DNA from 3 places in the Paenibacillus sp. FSL M7-0896 genome. Region 2 is predicted to be linked to each of the others. Evidence: riboswitches for the same ligand, from Rfam matches in the RefSeq annotation. Region 2 holds a riboswitch; each other region holds the start of a gene.

What was found. A riboswitch is a leader RNA that binds a small molecule or an ion and turns the genes downstream of it on or off. The one in region 2 is predicted to bind cobalamin.
Region 1: another riboswitch for cobalamin. It lies ahead of MKY12_RS07170 (energy-coupling factor ABC transporter permease); the one in region 2 lies ahead of MKY12_RS00795 (anaerobic ribonucleoside triphosphate reductase).
Region 3: another riboswitch for cobalamin. It lies ahead of MKY12_RS03120 (S-layer homology domain-containing protein); the one in region 2 lies ahead of MKY12_RS00795 (anaerobic ribonucleoside triphosphate reductase).

What each region holds. Positions count from the first base shown of each region.
Region 1 is NZ_CP150250.1:1,707,638-1,714,735, reverse strand. It holds gene cobJ (precorrin-3B C(17)-methyltransferase) at 1-337, opposite strand, end outside; gene MKY12_RS07185 (ABC transporter ATP-binding protein) at 352-1,212, opposite strand; gene cbiQ (cobalt ECF transporter T component CbiQ) at 1,225-2,013, opposite strand; gene MKY12_RS07175 (energy-coupling factor ABC transporter substrate-binding protein) at 2,010-2,303, opposite strand; gene MKY12_RS07170 (energy-coupling factor ABC transporter permease) at 2,303-3,067, opposite strand; cobalamin riboswitch at 3,352-3,547, opposite strand; gene MKY12_RS07165 (helix-turn-helix domain-containing protein) at 3,687-4,619, shown strand; gene MKY12_RS07160 (hypothetical protein) at 4,969-5,277, opposite strand; gene MKY12_RS07155 (DUF6171 family protein) at 5,509-5,784, opposite strand; gene MKY12_RS07150 (alpha-N-arabinofuranosidase) at 5,797-7,098, opposite strand, start outside.
Region 2 is NZ_CP150250.1:184,084-191,181, reverse strand. It holds gene MKY12_RS00805 (sugar phosphate isomerase/epimerase) at 1-701, opposite strand, end outside; gene MKY12_RS00800 (MTH1187 family thiamine-binding protein) at 749-1,057, opposite strand; cobalamin riboswitch at 1,399-1,630, shown strand; gene MKY12_RS00795 (anaerobic ribonucleoside triphosphate reductase) at 1,939-3,924, shown strand; gene nrdG (anaerobic ribonucleoside-triphosphate reductase activating protein) at 3,921-4,448, shown strand; gene ssuE (NADPH-dependent FMN reductase) at 4,983-5,552, opposite strand; gene serS (serine--tRNA ligase) at 5,960-7,098, shown strand, end outside.
Region 3 is NZ_CP150250.1:749,653-756,750, forward strand. It holds gene MKY12_RS03115 (hypothetical protein) at 1-1,585, shown strand, start outside; cobalamin riboswitch at 3,319-3,512, shown strand; gene MKY12_RS03120 (S-layer homology domain-containing protein) at 3,725-5,896, shown strand; gene MKY12_RS03125 (DUF4430 domain-containing protein) at 6,368-7,098, shown strand, end outside.

The DNA.
Region 1 (7,098 bases), 1.5 Mb from region 2:
CCACCTGTACCCCCTCTGAGCGGCTCCAACCGCGTTCGATCAGCACCTCGTATACCAGCCCGGCCATCCCGTAGACACCGGCATCGCCGCTGGAGATTACTGCAATCGTCTGTCCCGCTTCTGCTCTGCGGACGGCCTCCTGGGCCCGGCTGACTTCTTCAGTCATCCCCGTGCCGACAATCTCCTGGTGCCGCAGCAGCGGCCTGATCAGATCTACATAAGTGGTATAGCCGATGACCGCCTCACTCTCATCCAGCGCAGCCAGTGCGCGGCCGGTAATATGCTCCAGCGCTCCGGGGCCGAAGCCGATAATCAGCAGCTTTCCTTGTTTCTTCATTCTTCTTCCCCCGTTCATGAATAGCTGTGGTTAAGCGCAAGCAGCTTATGCAGTTTGTCCTTGAATTCCCCGGCGGTGCGGGGAGCGCTCTGCCCTGCGGTCAAGCTGGCAGGCAGGCTGAACCATAAGTCAGCCAGCAGCGGCAGTCCCAGTCCGATGGACAATAGCTCTTCCCGTCCCGCAAAAATCTCCTCCGGAGTCCCCGCCGCCCGGCATCTTCCATGCTCCAGCACAATAATCCAGTCCGCCCAGCGGTAGGCCAGGTCCATATCATGCGTAGCCATAACTACGGTTGTCCCTTTATCATGTATGGCTTCAAGCCCCTTCAGCATCTTCGTTTCCGATAACGGGTCCAGATAAGAGGTCGGCTCATCCAATAGAATCAGCTCCGGCTCCATAGCCAGTACACCGGCGAGTGCCGTGCGTTTCTTCTGGCCCAGGCTAAGCTGGTGCATCGGTTTATCGCTCAGATCGGTCAGATTCAGCAGCTCCATGACCTCCCGGCAGCGCGCAGCAATAGCCGGTTCAGCCATGCCGCTGCCGCGCAGCCCGAACGACACATCCTCCAGCGGTGTGCTGAGGATCAGCTGCTGCTCAGGGTCCTGGAAGACCAGGCCCACCTTCCGCCGCAGAGCGGCCAGCTCTTTTTTGGAATAGGATAACGCCTTCCCTCCTTGCACAACCGTACCCTGCTGCGGGCGCAGAATGCCGACGGCATGCAGGAACAGCGTCGATTTGCCCGAACCGTTATGACCGAGTACCGCCGTCTTGCTGCCTGCGGGGATGGAGAACGTCAGTTCATGCAGTGCAGGCTCCTTCGTATCCGGGTAATGAAAGACCACTCCGTCACAAGCCAAGCTAGATTCCTGATCCATGGCCGGCTCCTTTCATATGCTTATGATAAAATACGCCTCAGCCAGCAGCAGCACCGCAATACCAGCATAAGCCTGAACAGTATAGCGCCGTGGCACAGGACGCGCCGTATAAGGCGGGAGAATAATCTCGTCTGTGAAGCCGCGGGCCAGCAGCCCCTGCGATAATCCGTAATAACGGTGCATCGTGTTGCCGAATAGCGCCCCTGCCATGGCCGCAGTCTCCCGCAGTCTGGCCTTGTAGCCCCGGCGGCCTCCGCGCAGCCTGCGGGCCAGCAGCAGACCATGCGCTGCATCACTCAGCAGGAACAGGAAGCGGTACATAATCAGCATCAGCTCCAGGACAATCTGCGGCATCCGCAGCCTGCGCAGCACCTGCAACAGCTCACTAAACGGAGTAGTGAACATCAGGAAGAAGAAACAGCTCATGCAGGCAGAGATTCTGGCCAGCAGCTCCCCTGCCCGCTGAAGCCCGGCCGCTGTAACATATACCTGCAGGTTCAGTCCCGGAAGCGGGAATATTCCTGCCTCTCCCGCTGCCGGATGCCCGAATTCCACGAGCAGCGCCGGTACGCTAAGGGCATAGAACAGCAGCGCTGTGCCGAACAGCATGCCATAAGCACGGAAGGGAATACGGGCCTGTAATACACACCAGGACATCATCCATAGGGTGATTGCAGCCTGTAGTACCGGATGTACGGTGTAAGATAGCAGGAACATCAGGGCTGCGAACGAGCTTTTCCACATCGGGGACAACTGGCGCAGAGCATTATTGTAAGAGAGAACGTCAATCCGCCGGATCACTTGCTGCTATGCTGCTTCGTCCCGCCTTGCTTGCCCTTGAGCAGCCCCAGGGTATAACCGATCACACCGGCACCAATCGCGGCCTGCAATGCAAACAGCATACTCTCCGTCTCACCCGGCAGCTCGGTCAGCGGCTTGAACCACGGCTTATAGTCAGGATTCATTTCGGTAATCACACCTTCAGCCGCATCATCGGCCCCTCCGAATTCCCCATTAACCAGCAGCAGCGGCAGAATGACCAGCAGAATAACAACCAGCAGCATCAACCCATTTTTCCATTTATTGCTCATTAGGCTCTTCCTCCGTTCACCTTGCGTTTCAGCAGCGACAATTCATTCGGGCTATACGATTTCAGCCAGTTCCAGAGCAGTACCGTCAACAGCCCTTCACTGATGGCCAGCGGGATTTGCGTCACGGCAAAGATGCCCCCGAATTTGAGAAAAGATGCCAGAACGCCGCCATCCGCCGCCGGAAACGCCACCGCTAGCTGGAAGGACGTCACCACATACGTACTAAGGTCCGCTACCGCTGCGGCGCAGAACAGGGCCAGCTTCTCGCGGTCCGGCATTTTCATCATCAGTTTATACACTGCATATCCGGCAAAAGGACCCGCCACCGCCATCGAGAACGCATTGGCTCCAAGCGTAGTGATCCCGCCGTGCGCCAGCAGCAGCGCCTGAAACAGCAGGACAATCGAGCCGATTACGCTCATGGGCAGCGGCCCCAGCATTACCGCACCTAGTCCGGTACCGGTGGGGTGGGAGCTGCTTCCGGTCACGGAAGGCATTTTGAGCGCAGACAGTACGAAGGTAAACGCCCCGGCCAGACCCAGCAGCAGCTTCAGCTCCGGATTCTCCCGGGTCATGGCTCTCAGCTTGAAGATTCCAAGGACAAAGAACGGGATAAACGCCGCCCACCAGAACACTGCCCAGCCAACCGGCAGGAATCCTTCCATAATGTGCATCGCCCGGGCCGTCCCCGGTTCGTTCAGCATAAAGTACACCGTAAATCCGGCAACCAGTGCCGCAAAGCTCCACCATCTGTGCTTTTTCATTTGTCACCCTCCATGTTTGTTGATTTCCCATTACAGATCATAAAGCCCAAAAAACCCACCCTATAGGGTGGGAGTGTATGTACGCAGGCAAGTTCGATAGAGCGCGCAACCCGTGGCGAAGCGGAACAAGGTGCTTTTCACCGTCCCATCACTATGGGCCGTATCCTTGTATCCAGCAGCTATAACCGGGGATCACCTTGAAGCACCAAGCTTTCTCCGGTCCATCAGGGCAGAACGCCTCTTCTCATTAACCTATCCGTACACCGCTCCTATCCGCGTAGAGTCGTGGTGTGCGTAGACAAGGTAGGTCTCCTGGCTTGGAATACAGGCGCTGCAGACTTCGTCTTCCCCGGGGGCTTCCCGAGTGACCTCATGAAGTGCAGCTCTTCCATACAGTGGCGGGACCGCTCGGGAGTTGCACCCGATTCCCTGTTATCCCTTGCCGCTTCCGGCAAGAGCACCTTGTTTCATCGCTAATTCATCTCAAATCATAGCTGACAGAGATTGGCCTGTCTGTGATATAAATTGGAAAAGCTCGCCTGCAGCCAATCATGGCTTGTAGAAATTTTATTTGAGTAATATAATTATTAACTATATAACCTGAACGTGGAGGCATCCGATGAAACTTGATCTAACCGAACAATCTTTGCCCGTGTACGAGGCCCTGTCCAGTACCGTGCGCCTGCATATGCTGCGGCTGCTGTCCGATAAGCCCATGAACGTGAAGGAGCTGGCCGCAGCCCTCAAGCTCAGCAGTGCGATTATGACCATGCATGTGCGCAAGCTCGAAGCCGCCGGGCTGATCCGCAGCCATATGGCTCCCGGCAAAAGCGGCCTGCAGAAGATCTGTACACTGGCCGCCGACGGGGCTGAGATTGTTTTTCCGGGACAGGCCCGGACTCCGCGCAGAGGGTACCGCAAGGACATCCCTGTGGGGCATTATTCCGACTTCCAGATCGAGCCTACCTGCGGACTGTCTACGACAGAGAGGGTCATCGGGCACTTTGACGATCCCCGTTATTTCTGGGACCAGGAGCGGGTGAACGCCGGGATTCTCTGGTTCGGCAAGGGGTTCGTCGAGTATAAAATCCCGAATTTCCTGCTGTCGAGCCAGCAGCCGGAGGAGCTTGCCATCACGATGGAGATCGCCTCCGAAGCCCCGTCGGTCAACAATAACTGGCCGTCGGATATTACCTTCACACTGAACGGACAATCGCTCGGCTTCTGGACCAGCCCCGGTGACTACGGAGACAACCCGGGAAAATACACCCCGGCCTGGTGGCCTGCACTCACCAATCAATACGGCCTGCTCAAGCAGCTGCGGATTACGCAGACAGGTACCTACATGGACGGGCAAAAGCTGTCGGAGGTCACCCTGGATCAGGTAGGCATCCGCAACAAACAATGGACCTTCCGGCTCTCTGTCGAGGAGGATGCCGAGCACATCGGCGGTCTCACCCTGTTCGGTAAAGGCTTCGGCAACTACAACGAGGATTTGGTGTTTGAGTTGTTTTATACAGATGGCGTGGCAGATTTGCCGGGTCCTATATGAAAGCCAGATTAGGGTGTGTAGAAGGTAGGTAGGTAGGTAGGTAGGTAGGTAGGTAGGTAGGTAGGTAGGTAGGTAGGTAGGTAGGTAGGTAGGTAGGTAGGTAGGTAGGTAGGTAGGTAGGTAGGTAGGTAGGTAGGTAGTAGAGATAGATTAGTTAGATTAGTTAGACTAATTAGGTTAGTTTTCGTTTCAGCTACTTTTAGAGCTAATACTCCTTATTTCTGCTTAACGCCCACTTTCGGCCGATTCAGGGGCATTAGTGCTCTTCATTTCTGCTCAACGCTCACTTTCGGCCAATTCAGGGGCACTTATGCCCCTCATTTCCGCTCATCGCTCACTTTCGGCCAATTCAGGGGCACTTATGCCCCTCGCAACATCCATCCAGCCCACTTCCAACCGCACCAAAGGGATTTTCCCCTCTCTTTTCCTCATCCAGCCCACTTTCAGCCGCATTAGAGGGATTTATCCCTCTCTTTTGCTCATCCAGCCCACTTTCAGCCGCATTAGATGGATTTATCCCTCTCTTTTGCTCATCCAGCCCACTTTCAGCCGCATTAGATGGATTTATCCCTCTCATTTCCTCTTCCAGCCCACTTTCACGCCGCTTAGAGGGATTTATCCCTCTCATTTCCTCCTCCAGCCCACTTTCACGCTGCATTAGAGGGATTTATCCCTCTCATTTCCTCTTCCAGCCCACTTCACGCCGCATTAGATGGATTTTCCCCTCTCATTTCCTCTTCCTCCCCCTCACCTCCACAACGCAAAAAAAGCCCCTCCAACTGCCGTATTGTACAGGTTGTAGGGGCTATCGGTGATCGATTCGTCTCTTATGGCAAGAGCGGCTTCTGCCTATCTTTTCGCCTGGCCCCTAGCCGTTAGGCGTGGGCCGTCATTCCGCCACTGGCTGCCACTTGCCGCCGCCCGGCAACGGACAGCTGCGGGCCTTCAGCCGGGCCACGACAGGAATGATACAGCCGCAGGCGGTACAGGTCACGCCATCCTGCAGCTTGGGGCAAGCCCCGCAAAGCGCAAGCCGCTCGGCATAGACCTCGTCTGAAGCGGTATTGCCGGGGTTGAACATGGAGGACGCCAGAATGCGGGCAATCTGTGCTTCCGTGACCTTGTACTCCTCCCGGCATCCTTTGCAGGCTGAAGTGGTTGTCATGCAGTTCTCTCCTTAGGCTTGTGGAGTGATGGCCAGTACCGTTACCGACATTGGCGGCAGCTCTACAGTCAGCGTATCCCCTTCAAGCTTGAAGGCGCTGAATGCCTGCGGTGTTACAGCTTCCGGCTGCTCAAAGCTATTGTGGGCATCGATGGAAGCTCCGGCCAGCGTCGTTCCGCTTACGGATGCTTGACCAGCCAATCCGCGCAGGGCAAGCGGCAACACTGCCGATGATGCGTGATTCAGGTTACACAGGCTGACATGAATGATGCCCTCAGCATTGACTGAAGCCGAAGCCGATACTTCAGGAATCTCTACGCCTTCGTAGCTGTATACCGGGCTGTCTACAGTCAGCTCCAGCAGTTCTGCATCCTGATGTACTTTGTACATGTTAAATACATGGTAAGTAGGAGTCAGGAGCATTTTCTCGCCTTCGGTCAGAATAACTGCCTGCAGCACGTTCACGGTCTGGGCAATGTTCGCCATCCGTACACGGTCACTATGCTTGTGGAAAATATTCAGCGTCAAGCCGGCCACCAGCGCATCGCGGATCGTGTTCTGCTGGTAGAGGAAGCCCGGGTTTGTACCCGGCTCAACATCATACCAGGTGCCCCACTCGTCAACGATTAGGCCCACTCTTTTCTCCGGATCGTATTTGTCCATGATGGCGATATGGCGGGTAACCAGCTCATCCATGAATAGTGCCTTCTTCAACGTTGTGAAGTATTCGTCTGTTCCGAAGCCTGTAGCCGCGCCCTTATGATTCCAGTCCGAAGTAGGCAGGGTGTAATAGTGCAGGGTAATTGAATCCATGAAGCGGGTAGCTTCACGCATCAGGACTTCCGTCCAGTTATAATCATCCGCATTCGCCCCGCAGGCGATCCGGTGGATCTTATTGTCACCATAGTTACGTACATACGTCTGATATTGGCGGTACAGATCAGCATAGAACTCAGGACGCATGTTACCGCCACAGCCCCAGTTCTCGTTGCCCACGCCGAAATACTTAACGCTCCAGGCATCTTCCTGGCCGTTCTTCTGACGCAGCTCAGCCATTGGCGAGACTCCGTTGAAGGTCAGATATTCCACCCACTCGGACATCTCTTGAACAGTTCCGCTACCTACGTTACCGTTGATGTACGGCTCGCAGCCCAGCATCTCGCAGAGGAGCATGAATTCATGCGTACCGAAATGGTTGTTCTCTACCGCGCCGCCCCAGTGTGTGTTGATCATCCGCTTGCGCTCTTCGCTCGGGCCGATACCGTCCTTCCAGTGGTATTCATCGGCGAAGCAGCCGCCCGGCCAGCGAAGTAC
Region 2 (7,098 bases):
TCTTGCTCCACAATATAATAGAGAATTCCGCTCTGCTCCGCGATCTCGAAGACGCTCCGGAAATCGACCTCTCCCTTTCCGAGATCGGTCTCCTCATTGTCTGCTCCGAAGTCCTTAATGTGAACCAGCGGAACACGGCCGGCGTACCGTGACACATAATCAACGGGCCGGGCTCCCCCCCTGTATACCCATCCCAGATCAAACTCAGCCAGCATATGCTCGGCAGGAATCTGCTCCAGCCAGATATCGATGACCGCCTTGCCGTCAACCTCTTTGAATTCATAATCATGGTTGTGGTAGCCGTACTGCATCCCCGCCGCCCGGACCATCGCGGAAGCCTTCTCCAGGAATGGAATGATTCTCGTTACATCCTCTATGGAAGGGTTCGGCGGAAGCGGTGCCGACGGGGTGATCATATATTGCAGTCCGAGCTCTACACCGTATTCAATCTCTTTGGCTAATGCCTGTTCCATCTTATCCAGACTGCTGAAGTCCAGGCCTACATGCGCCGAAGGGGCCGCCAGGCCAAGTTCATCCAGCTTACGGCGCAGTTCCCCTGCAGATACACCGAAATAACCGGCGAATTCCACTGCCTGGTACCCCATCTCTGCCACCTTGGCCAGTGTGCCGAGGAAATCGCGTTCCGTCTGGTCACGCAGTGTATACATTTGAATTCCGATCTGCTGTGCTGCTTCTGTCATTAAGAATCCGCTCCTTATCGGTTGATTCTGATTGGATACTATTGTGGTTACTCTCCCTGTAGCTTGCGCTCCACAGATTCCAGCTTGCTGCGGCTGGTCGAGGTCTTGTCGCGCCGGTCATCGATCTTGAGTGAGGTTGAGACTCTCTGTGCCCCGGCGGTAAACGGCGACTCATGCAGCGCTTCTACCGCAGCCAGAATCCGCGCTACCGGTCCCTCAATAATTGTACCCATAGAAGTTAGCTCATAGGTAATGCCCTCCACCGTCTGCAGCACACGCTGCATCTCGGCCACATAGCTGCTGAGACTGGTGCTGCCTGTCCCGATCGGAATAACGGTCACTTCGCCAATTGCCATTGTGATCTCCCTCCTAATTATCTGGTGTGCCTGAGCCTCTTATTTATCCTCTTATTGTAACGCTTCGCCAGGCTTGCTACAAATCACCTGCACCCTCTCTATTCTATTAATATCCGTCAAAATGATTACCAGGATTAGACGCACTCTATTTATGGATTCTTTGTGGCGTATTTTCGGAGATTTTATGAAAAATTCACGGCAGATTCATAGGAAAGTTGTGGATTACCTGTGGACTAACTGTGGATCAGCTGTGAGTAAAAGCGCCGAACCCGCTCCCCGTGCGGGATTGCAAAAAAACATTTACAAACACAATATATTGCGGTAGCTTTAATAGATAACAACAAAATATAGTAGAAACGGGTGTTTCACCCCTTGTAATAGAGGTGCGACTTAATAGGGAAGCGCGGTGCAAAACCGCTGCGGTCCCGCCACTGTAACCGGATGCTCCCAGGGTGCGATGCCCAGGGCCGCATTCTCCGGCTAAATGCCACTAAGGGGCGGAATAAGCCCCCCGGGAAGGCGCCGGAGGAGTTGCCGGAAGCCAGGAGACCTGCCTGTTTCGGTGGCACCGCTTAGACTCCTGCGAGGAATAGGGGAGGTGTCCGTATGCGGCCTGCAATAGCAGAGTTAGCCTTCCGTCAATCGGGCCAGAGGCTGCCGATACCTGAGGACGATCGTGGATTATCTTCAGGTATCGGCTCTGCGGAATATACAAGAACGGGCGTAAGCTATTTACCCAGTGTCTGCTCGTATATTCCACCCAGACCACAGGCAAACTTCCGCTTCCCGGATCTTTGCATCATGCATTCGGGCATTTCCGGCCTTCCCGGCCGGAGGTGCTTTTTTAACGCTTACAATACCCGAGAGGAGAGAGTTATATAATGACGCTGCTGGAGAAACGTTATAACGAAGGACAAGCTGCACAGGAGGATCTTTTGGAAGAGGTCATTCATCTGGGACGGGATATTATCGACAGCCGGGATCTGGATCTGCTGCGCGAGAACGCCAACCTGAACGGGGAGAGCTTCTCCGGCAAAATGAGCAAATTCGGCAGTGAATACTCCAAATGGTATGCCCGCAACTTCACCATGCCGCCGCAGCTGGTACAGGCTACCCTGGATAATGTCGTCTATGTGCATGACCTGGATCAATACGCCATCGGAACCACCAACTGCATCTTCATCCCGTTCGAACGGCTTCTCCGTGAAGGCTTCAACACCGGCAACGGCAGCGTACGGCCTCCCAACTCGATTATGACGGCGATGTCGCTGGTGGCGATTATTTTCCAGTCGCAGCAGAATGCGCAGTACGGCGGTGTGTCCGCGAATAAGCTGGATTATGATCTGGCTCCTTATGTGACCAAGTCCTTCTCCAAGCTCTTCCGCAAAGGTCTGGAGTATTTCGAGGAGAATGCAGAGGTTTCAGAACTTGGGGAGATTACGATGAGCCGCAGCGATCTGGCTGAGCAGTATCCGCGCGCCTTCCGTTTTGCCCTGAAGGAGACGCAGAGCGAGACCCTGCAGGCCGCAGAGAGTATGGTACATAACCTGAATACGATGTCCAGCCGCTCCGGCGGCCAGATTCCTTTTACCAGCATCAACTACGGGACCTGCACCTCCCCGGAGGGCCAGCTTGTGATCAGCTCGCTGCTGACGGCTACGATGAACGGACTGGGCAGCGGGGAGACGCCGGTGTTCCCGATTCAGATCTTCAAATGCAAGCAAGGCATTAACCAGCAACCGGGTGACCCTAACTATGAGCTGTTCCTGAAGGCAGCGGAGTGCTCGGCGCGCAGATTGTATCCGAACTTCGCCAACCTGGACGCTCCGCTGAACATGCAATATTATGATCCGGCTGACCCGGATACCGAGTTCGCTACGATGGGCTGCCGGACCCGTGTGCTCGGCGACCGCTTCGGACGCAACCATTGCTCCGGCAAAGGCAACTTGTCCTTCAATACGCTCAACCTGGTGCGTCTTGGACTGACCCACGGCACGATAACCGGCCGCCGCCTGGCTGCTGATGAAGAAGGGTTCTTCGACGACCTGAATCACTATATGGATATTGCACTGGACGGTCTGCTGCACCGCTTCCGTATCCAGGCTTCCCAGAAGGCCAAAGCCTCCGATTTCATGATGCGTGAAGGCGTCTGGGAGGGCGGCGAGCAGCTTGCACCTGATGACAGCGTAGGCGAACTGCTGAAGCACGGCAGCCTGTCGCTGGGCTTCATCGGGATGGCAGAGTGCATGAAGGCTATGTACGGCAAGCACCACGGCGAAGATATGGAGATTCACGCCAAGGCTGTAGCCATTGTCCGCCACATGCGTGAATATTGCGACCGCAAGAGCGAGGAGCTTAACCTCAACATCACCTTGTTCGCAACACCGGCCGAAGGTCTCTCCGGCAAGTTCACCAAGATCGACCGCAAGGTGCTCGGTTCTATCCCTGGGGTAACCGACCGTGAATACTATACGAACTCGTTCCACATCCCGGTCTACCATGAACTGAGCGCAGCCAAGAAGATCAGCCTGGAAGCCCCGTTCCATGAATATTGCAACGCCGGAGCGATCTCCTATGTCGAGCTGAACGGCAATGCCCGGAGCAACCCTGCAGCCTTCGTCAAAATCATCAAATACGCGCTGGAGCAGGATATCAGCTACTTCAGCATTAACCATCCGATTGACCGCTGCTCCGGCTGCGGCTATGAAGGGGTCATCGGCACGAATTGCCCGACCTGCAATGCCCATGAGGATACCACCCATATCCGCCGTCTGCGCCGGGTTACCGGGTATCTGACCGGTGACTATCAGACCCGCTTCAATGCGGCCAAGCAAGCCGAAGTCCGGGACCGTGTTAAGCATCTATGAACATCTGCGGATATTACCCGGAGTCGATCAATGAAGGGGAAGGCCTGCGGGCCGTCCTCTTCATCAGCGGCTGCCGCCACCGCTGCCCGGGCTGCTTCAACCCGAAGACCTGGAACTTTAACTACGGGGAGGCCTTTACCCCGGAGCGCCGGCGGGAGATTATAGAGGAGATTGCAGGCAATCCGCTGCTGGACGGCTTGACGCTGGCGGGCGGGGACCCTTTTTTCTCGGCTGAGGAGGCTGCAGACTTCATACACGAGCTGCGCGCCGAGCTGCCGGGCTTCCCGGTCTGGATCTATACCGGCTATACGTACGAGGAGCTTACGGCTTCCCCGGGCTCTGCGGAATGGAAGCTGCTGGCCTTGTGCCAGGTCGTGATCGACGGACGGTTCGTCGAAGAGCTCAAAGACCTTACCCTCTCCTACCGGGGAAGCAGCAACCAGCGGATCATTGATATTCCGGCGAGTCTGGCGGGAGATAGGGTTGTTCTGTGGGAGCCGGAGCTGAGCTTTCAAGGGGTATAAAATTCATATCAAGTAGAGACGGTACCGTCCTTATAAAGGACGGTACCGTTTCAGCGAGAAAGATAAGGATAATTATAGCGCGAAGCATATAAATTACTCGCGCGAGCACAATGTATGTTGTTTTCCACATACATTTGGTTCATATGCCTGCATGCGAACACAATGTATGCTGTTTTCCACATAGCATTTGGTTCATATGCCTGCATGCGAGCACAATGTATGCTGTTTTCCACATACATTTGTTTCATATGCCTGCATGAGAGCACAATGTATGCTGTTTTCCACATACATTTGGTTCATATGCTATTGTACCAGCATATTCCTATTCGGTTTTAAGCATACCTTTAGTCACATTCAGTATCAAAGTCACTCTACGGATCACCCAAAGAACTCTTAATCACAAATTTACACACACCTTTTCCACAACAGCAGGAATTATAGTTTCCTATATAACCAAAAAGGCACTGCACGCCCACATCCGGGTAGTGCAGTGCCTTTCGATTATACCGGGCAGCTCGAACCGGCAGCTTCACGTTATTTTGCGGCTCCTGTCTGCCCTGCCTTGCGCCCCATCTTATGCTCCGTCTCCTCCGCCAGCTCTTCCAGCACACTGTTCAGGCGTAAACGCAGCTCTTCAGCCAGCTCAACTACGCCCTGGTCGTTACGAACCGCCTGGGAGTCTACGGCGTAGACGCCGCCAAGAATGTAGCGGGCGCCAAGCACGGACAGTACCGGCTTCAGTGCATAGTCGATCGCCAGCAGATGTGCAAGACTTCCGCCCATGAAGAGCGGCAGGACGATTTTGCCGGCCAGCCCTTTTTGCGGCACCAGATCCAGGAAGGTCTTCAGTACTCCCGTGTAAGAAGCCTTATATACCGGACTGACTACGATTACCGCATCAGCTTCCGCTACGAGCCCATTCGCCTTGACAATGGCTTCGCTCTCGAATTTGGTATGGATCAGATCCTCTGCAGGCAGCTCCGCCACATTGATCCGCTCCACTTCATACCCGCGCTCCCGCAGGGCATTCTCTGCATACTCAATCACGGCATTGATCCGTGAGACCAGCGAGGGTGTTCCGTTAATTACGACTATTTTGGCCATTTCCGCACCTCTTCCGTCCGCATAATAGGATAAACCGGGCTGCTTCGCCGGGCATCAATACTTTAAATTAGTAATAATCCTAGCAGAGTACAAGGAATATTGTCAAACCCCTCTTATGCTTGCAAACCGCTGCCGCTCTGGTTATAATAAACGGCAAACCTATATCCCGACCAGGCCAACGACCGGCATCCAACCGCGAGGCGTCTGCGACCGGAGCAGCTTCCTGTTCCCTAAGTTTACCGGGTTTCGCCCGTTACCGCGAAGACCAAAGAGGGCCTGATTCCGCGCTGCTTAGCTGCTATACGTGAATGAGGTCAACCTGGGTGGCACCGCGAGCTGACGCTCCTCGTCCCATGGATGAGGGCGTTTTTTGCGTTTTTTTACCCACACTTAAGGAGCGGATGCAGATGTTGGATATGAATTGGATCAGGGAGAATGAGGACATTGTACGGAAGACGGCCGAGTGGAAAAGACTGGAGTTCCCGCTGGCGGAGCTCCTGAAATGGGATGACCGGCGGCGGGAGGTACGCCGGGCCACCGAGCAGCGGCGCGCGGAGCGCAACGCGCTGACGAAGGAGGTCGAGCGCCTGCTGCGCGGGGGCGACGTTTCGGGTGGCGAGCTGGCCAAGGAGCAGGTGCGGGTGATCAACGGCCAGCTGACTCTGCTGGAGGCGGAGCTGGCGGAAGCGGAGCAGCGCTGCGGCGAGCTGCTGCTGGAAGCGCCGAATCCCGTGTCGGCGGATACGCCGATCGGGCCGGATGACAGCGCGAATGTGGAGCTGCGGCGGCATGGCGCGCCGCCGGTCTTCGGCTTCCGCGCGCGGGACCATGTCGAGCTCGGAGAGCTGCACGACATCATCGACCTTCCGCGCGGTGTCAAAGCCGGAGGGCCTCGCAGCTATGTGCTGAAGGGGGCCGGGCTGCTGCTGCACCTCGCCGTGCAGCGGCTGGCGCTCGATGTGTTGATGCAGCGCGGCTTCACCGCGATGGATGTGCCCGTGATCGTCCGGCCGGAAGCGCTGGAGCGGACCGGCTTCTTCCCCGGCGGCCGGGACCAGACCTACGAGCTGACAGGCGAGAAGCGCTGGCTGGCCGGGACCTCGGAGGTGTCGCTGGTCTCGCTGTACAGCGATGAGATTCTGGAGCTGGATCAGCCGCTGCGGCTGGCCGGGATGTCGGCCTGCTTCCGCCGTGAGGTGGGTTCGGCCGGCCGCGATGTGCGCGGGCTGTACCGGGTCCACCAGTTCTCGAAGATCGAGCAGGTGGTCATGTGCAAGAACAATCCGGCAGAATCGGAGCAGATGCTCCAGGAGATTCTCGGCAATGCCGAGCATATTCTTCAGCTGCTGGAGCTGCCTTACCGGGTAGTCGCCGTCTGTAGCGGAGACATGGCGATGAAGACCCATAAGCAGTATGACATCGAGACCTGGATGCCGGGCAGAGAAGCTTACGGGGAGACCCACTCGGCTTCCAATCTGCTCGACTTCCAGGCCCGCCGCTCGGGCATCCGCTACCGTGATGAAGACGGGCGGCTGCAATACTGCCA
Region 3 (7,098 bases), 570 kb from region 2:
AGGCGGCGTATACCCGGAGGCCTTGTCCGTTATGGAGGAGCTCGGCACGGTTGCTGACCGCTTCCTGCTGAACCGGCTCTCTCTCGACGAGCTGACGATGGAGCAGCTGCTGGAGATCTCGTTCCTGCGTTACCGGGATACGGCAGACTGGCAGCCGCCGCTCGATGCGATTGCGAAGCGCAAAGCGAATGCGCTGCGCGCGGCCTACCGCTGGTTCGGGGAGGAGTCGCCGGACGAGGAGATTTTTGCCGGACTGACGCCGCGTGAGCTGGACGATGTACAGCTGCTCGGTGCGCGGTGGCTGAAGGAAGCGCGGAGCCTGGAGCCGTTCGACCGGCTGCCGCTGGCCTTCTATCACAGCAGTGAACGTGAAGGCGGGCCGCTGGATTATGATGCGCTGCTGGATCTGGTGGTCCGCAAGGCGGGCAATGACAAGGAGACGGTGTACCGGTTCCTGGATTGGTCGCAGCATAGCTGGCTGTTCGCAAGCTCTGGCAAGAAGCTGTGGCCGAATTACAAGCGGGCTGTGCTGAGATATTTCCTGAAGAGCGACCGCGAGGCATTCAAGAACCGTGAATTCCGCAAAAACCATCTCGACACAGCAACGCCTGCCATGCAGACTGTCTACAATGAAGCCCGCGCCCAGCTGGCTTCGCCGCTGGCGCGGTGGGTCAGCCGCAGCCGATTTCAAATCCTGATCTCAGGGAGCATCCTCGGGATCATTCTGATTGCGGCGGTTATCCTGCTTAGCCAGCTAGGGGGACGCGGCAAGGATACAGCTGCGCCGGTGGCCAGCCCCAGCCCGCTTCCGGCAGTGACAGGACAAGCCGCTGTAGCGGCCCCGGTCTCTGTCCGGCTTATCGGCGGTGACGCGGGGACTGGCGGGAATAGCAGCGGTGATGCGGGAAGCGGAGAAACGGGTAAGAATAACGGCGTTAAGCTGTTGTTCAGCTTCACTGATGCGGCGGAATGCTCCGCCTTCAAGCCGGAGCGGATTGGCGTGGAGTCCGCCAGCGGCGTTACGGACTACGAGGTTAAGGCAACGGTTAGCAGTTGCCAGGTTGAAGCAGGCGCCGGAGTGGACGGCGGTGCGAAGGGTGAGGCAGGCGCCGGAGCGGACGGCGATGCGAAGGGTGAGACAGGCGCCGGAGCGGACGGCGGTGCGAAGAGTGAGGCAAGCGCCGGAGTGGACGGCGATGCGAGTGGCAAGGCAGGAGCCGGAGTAGACGGCGGTGCGAAGGGTGAGGCAGGCGCCGGAGCGGACGGCGGTGCGAAGGGTGAGGCAGGCGCTGGAGCGGACGGCGATGCGAAGGGTGAGGCGGGCGCTGGAGCGGACAGCGGCGCGGATAGTGGAGCCACCGCCACTCCAGCGGCGGCGGGGACTCCTCCGTCACGCGTCTACGAGGTGACGGTGGAGCTTTCAGCAGGCGCGAAGCTGGCAGCAGGTGATATGATCACCGCCGGAAGATACTCGCTGAAGCTGGCGGCAGATCCGGGCAGCGCCCCGGAGGCTACAGCCACAGCCGCGCCTAGTGCGGAGCCGTCCGCTTACGCAAGCCCGGAAGCGGACAAGGACGCGGAATAACACAGCGGAAACAAGCAGGCTGCGTAAGCTTTTAACTAACGCGATCGGATAATGCAATCGACTGACGCAATTGATTGCCGCTACCGGCCAACGCAATCGACTGACGCTACTGACTGATGCTATCGACTAACGCAATCGACTAATGCAATCGACCAACGCAATCGACTGATGCTACCGACTGATGCAATCGACCAACGCAATCGACTAATGCTACCGACTGATGCTATCGACTAACGCTACCGACCAATGCAATCGACTGATGCTACCGACTGATGCTATCGACTGATGCTATCGACCAACGTAATCGACTGACGCTACCGGCCAACGCAATCGACTGACGCTACCGACTGATGCTATCGACCAACGCAATCGACTAACGCTATCGACTGATGCTACCGACCAACGCAATCGACTAACGCTACCGACTGATTCTATCAACAACGCAATCGACTAACGCTACCGACTGATGCAATCGACTAACGCTATCGACTGATGCTACCGACCAACGCAATCGACTAACGCTACCGACTGATGCTATCGGCCAACGCAATCGACTAACGCAATCGACCAACGCTACCGACTCACTAAACCGACTGACGCTACCGAGTGGCGCTTTTAACTAACGCTAACGAGTAACGCTCCTTAGTCATTCAGCCGACTCACACAACTAACTGACGGTTTTGAGTCGATACCAAGTGATGGTACTGAGTAACATTGCTTACAGTGATAGGTGTACTCCGTACAACTAAAAACAGTGAAAAGGAAGACGTTCCTCTCGTAACTGTATTCCATACAACTAATTTTGCCCGAATGGGCGAAAAGCCGGTACAGAAGCATTTTAGGTGCATGAAATACAGCTAAAAGTACATTTGGCAGTAAATCAGACGATTTAGTTGTACAGATTGCATTTAAGCATAACGTTTGGAGCTAGAATAGTACCTTAGTTAGTCGGGGTACGGCAGCCCCCCAGCAAGCTAGAGGATTAAATGAATGCTGATTAGTTAGAACCTGATGATCGACTAGCGGTAGCTGATCCGCTGTGCGCATATAGCGCGGCATGGTGGACTGGTCAGAGCCTGGTGCATACTACTTTATGTAGTACAATGATTTGCGCTCCGGCAGGCTGATACAAGCATAAAGTAATTAGTTAAGTGTGCTAGTGTCCGAACGAAGCTGCTCGATTGCACTTTGTACACTAGAATGAGGCATATCGAGCCTTATATGGTGTTCTGCTGTATTCGGTACATTAGATTTTGGGAATTTGGCCCGGCGGAGGGTTATTTGCCACAATCGCTTGTATGAAATGCAGCAGAATGCGTTATCGACCGCTTTTACACGAATTCTAATGTACATAATACAATCGCCTGGCTTCCGCTGTCTCCGTTAGTACCGCCAACGGCTTAATTAACAGCAGAAGAGTCACTCCATAGTCCTGAATAGTACGATGTGCCGGGGTAGCGGGCATGTGCTGTTCAGGATTTTTTGTGCAAATATAAGAATGTATATGGTACACGTTATAAATTATCCTTCTATTTCTCGCTGAAACGGTACCGTCCTTTAAAAGGACGGCAAAGCCGTTTCCACTTGGGAATGGGCGGGGCTTCGGGGGGGATGGAATAGAAATAGCTTGTCTATAGACATACAGGGGAATAGTAGATATGATTGTTTCAGAATATTAAAATTTAATAAGCTTTGGGAAAAGGTGCAGATTGCCTCAGAGACCGCGCGCTGTCGCTAGCAGATGCTGGCAGGGCTATGTCTAATAGAGGAATCTGCTTAAAAGGGAAGCCCGGTGCAAGTCCGGCGCGGTCCCGCCACTGTAAATACGGAGCAACTCCTGAGGAGCCACTGTCTGCTAACGGGATGGGAAGGCGGGGGAAGCGGTGAAGTATGAGCCAGGAGACCTGCCTTTTTCGTTGTTGTTTCTATTCTTCGGGGGTAAGAATGTGGAAGCAGATGCTGATATTGGCGAGGGCTGTGTATGCTGTATTGTATGTAGTGTGGGAGAGTAATCGGCTCCTTCAGCCGCCCTGTATTGTATTCTTCCCCGGCCGCCCTGCATAGGGCGGTCTTTAGGTTGCCGCTCTATCTGCGGAGGAAGCAGGATTCATCCATTCTATTTCAGGAAAGAGGTTAGTTATGAAGAACCATTCTCTATCATCCAGGTTCACACGGCTGGGACTAGCTGTCATTATGCTGTTCGCACTGCTGGGAGCAGCCGTAGCCCCGGCAGGACAAGCTGCTGCTGCACAGGCAGGCGGGACTTCCGCACCAGCGGTGTCCGCTCTGCCCGCAAGTGAGGCAGCCAGCGTAACTGCTGCGGTCTATGCTACTGCGGAATTCATGCTGAAGAACGGAGTCCAGTCGGACTGGCAGGCGATTGGCCTTGCGCAAGCAGGCTACAAGGTTCCTGCCAGCTATCTGAAGGCGCTTGATGGCAAGGTGGCTGAGGCTAAGGGTGTTTTTGCCAGAGCTACGGACTATGCCCGGATCACGCTCGCCGTTAAGGCACTTGGCGGCGACCCGGCGAATGTGGCAGGCTATAACCTGATTGAGAAGCTCTACAATCACGATGCAATTACCGGCCAGACGCTGAATAATCCGGTCTATGCACTGCTCGCTCTGGATTCCGGCAGCTATACAATCCCGGCAAATGCGAAATGGACACAGTCTAAGCTGCTGGCAGAGATTCTGGCGAAGCAGAACCCGGACGGAGGCTTTACTCTGACCACGGGTGCGAGTGATCCGGATATGACAGCGATGGTGCTGAACGCACTGGCTGGACATAAGCAGGAAGCGGCAGTGAATGCTGCCGGTCAGCGGGCGGCAGCCTGGCTGGCTAAGGCACAGGATAAGAATGGCGGATATGGCGACAGCAGCGAGAGTGTAGCTCAGGCCATCATCGGTCTGTCTGCCTTCGGCATTGATCCGGCAGGAGCAGATTATACTAAGGGTAATATTAATCTGGTCAGCAAGCTGCTGAGCTTCAGCGCAGCAGATGGCGGATTCATCCACACTGCGGGCGGCAGCTCCAATCCGCTCTCAACGGAGCAGGCACTGGAGGCTTTGGTAGCGTACAAGCTGTTTGGAACAGGCGGTAAGCTCTTTGATTTTAGCGGCACACCAGTGAAGAATCCTCAGGTAAGTGTCTCGGTTACAGTTGAAGGTCCGAATGGAACCTTGGCTGAGGGCAGCGTGTACGCCGGAAATGTGCTTACGGCACTGGATAAGACAGCAGCAGCCAAGCGCCTGGCTCTGGTCAATGAAGCAGGCAATTATGTGACGGGGATCGGCGGCGTGATTGCGGGTACTTTTGGCGGATATGATGGCTGGATGTACGTGGTCGCACGCGGCGGAGCATGGATCTATCCAAGTGTAGGGATGGGCGACTTCGCGCTGGAGGAGAATGACCGCATTGTGGTCTATTATGGCGGGGACAACACGCAGGTGGTTGATGCCGTAACCGCGACTCCCGCACAGCCGCAGCCTGGACAAGATCTGAAGGTGCAGGTAACCCAGAAGCAATGGGTCTGGAATGAGGCGACCTTCACCTCCGATCCGGTAACCTCACCGGCAGCAGGCGTACAGGTAACCATCGGCGGCAAAACAGCAGTTACAGATGCTGCGGGTGTGGCTGTTGTGGCCGGAGGACTGCCAGCAAATAAATATACCCTGACGGTTACGGGATATCTGAAGGATAAAACCCCGGCCATCGTGCGTCATACGGTCCCGGTAACGGTGGCTTCTGCGGCGGCGGACCGTCCGGCTTTTGGCGATGTGAAGTCGATCTCGCCTTGGGCGCTGGAGTCGGTATACACGGCATATGACCGCAAGCTGATGAACGGTGTAAGTGAGGACAGCCTGCTGTTTGCACCGAAAAAGAATATTACCCGTGCTGAATTTGCAGCGCTGCTGCTGCGGTTAACCGGGAACGAGCCGTCTGCGGCGTCTTCTGCTGGGGTCTTCAGTGATGTTAAGGCCGGTACATGGTATTATGGAACAGTGAACCGGGCGAAGGAGCTAGGAATCATCAGCGGCGTAAGCGCCAAAACGTTCAAACCGGACGGGCTGGTTACGCGCCAGGATATGGCTGTGATGATGGTTAGAGCTTTTAAGCTGGATGCTACATCAGCCGGAGTAGGAGCAGGGGTTGGTAAGTTCAGCGATGAAGATAAGATTAGCGACTATGCATTGTCCGCTGTCCGTACGGTGACGGGACTTGGATATATGAGCGGCACCGGCGGCGCATTCGAGCCTACTGCTGTGGTAACCCGTGAGATGGCTGCTGCTGTAGCGGTTAGATTGCCATAGTTGAGTAGGGAGCAGCAGAGTTCGGCAGGTAGAGTAAGATCAGCTTCAATATACAGCTATACTACCGCAGGAGGCACTGAACGAACTCTGGAGCCGACGATAAGTGGATAAATGACATCTAATTTGGCAGGATTTGCTGCAGAGCGGGAGCTAGTTGGATAAACTACACTTATTCAGGCCTGAAGCTGCAGAATGATGAGGTATGGGCAAAATTAGATGCCGGAAATCCAACTAAATTCTATACAGGTGCGTAATCTGGATTATTAAGTGTAGAAAATCCAACTACGCACCAGTGCTGATGAGTAGTTGCGGCGTATAGGGTTGTTGAAGCGTTGCAGGCTCATTAGACAGGCTATTTTGCTTGGAATTAGTTCGGATATGTCTTGAAAAGTAAGCATAAGGTGTATGAAGGAACGGGGAACAGGCTGACTGGCCCCCGTTCTTTTCCCTTTTTGTGGAGGTGTGCAGGTAATGTTCAATCTAGTCAAAAGAGGCCGGGGAAGGCTGGCTCCGCTGCTTCTCCTGCTGATGGTATTGCTGCTCCCCGGCTGCTCCTCTGGGCAGCCGGATCAGGCAGGCGGCGGCCCGCAGCCGCCCGCCGGGACCCCGGCCGCGCAGACGCCGCGGCCTGGAGACGAAGCGGCTCCGCTGCCGGGAGCCGCTGAGGGCACTGCCGTACCATCCGCCCCTGCGGACGGTACGGCAGCTCCAGCGTCGCCAGGCGCAGCGGCGACGCAGCCATCGGCGGGCGCAAGCAAGCCCGCCAAGCCGGCGTCGCCAAGCGCAGCGACGACGCAGCCACCGGCGGGCGTAAGCAAGCCCGCCAAGCCGGCGTCGCCAAGCGCAGCGACGACGCAGCCATCGGCGGGCGCAAGCAAGCCCGCCAAGTCCCCGGCGGCCACACCCAAGCCGCCGACCCCCGCGCCCGCTGCGGCGGCCACGCCCAAGCCGGACAACGTAGTCACTCTCTCCATCACCGGAGATGAGGAGCATGGCGTGATTCTGGCCGCTGCCCAGTACGAGATCAAGAAGGGCGAGAGTGTGCTGGACCTGCTGAAGCGGATTACACGGGCACAGAAGATCCAGATGGAATATCAGGGCAGCAAGGCTTTTGCTTATGTGGAAGGTATAGATAATTTGTACGAGGGTGATCACGGGGCAGAGAGCGGCTGGATGTACAAGGTGAATGGAGAATTTCCGTC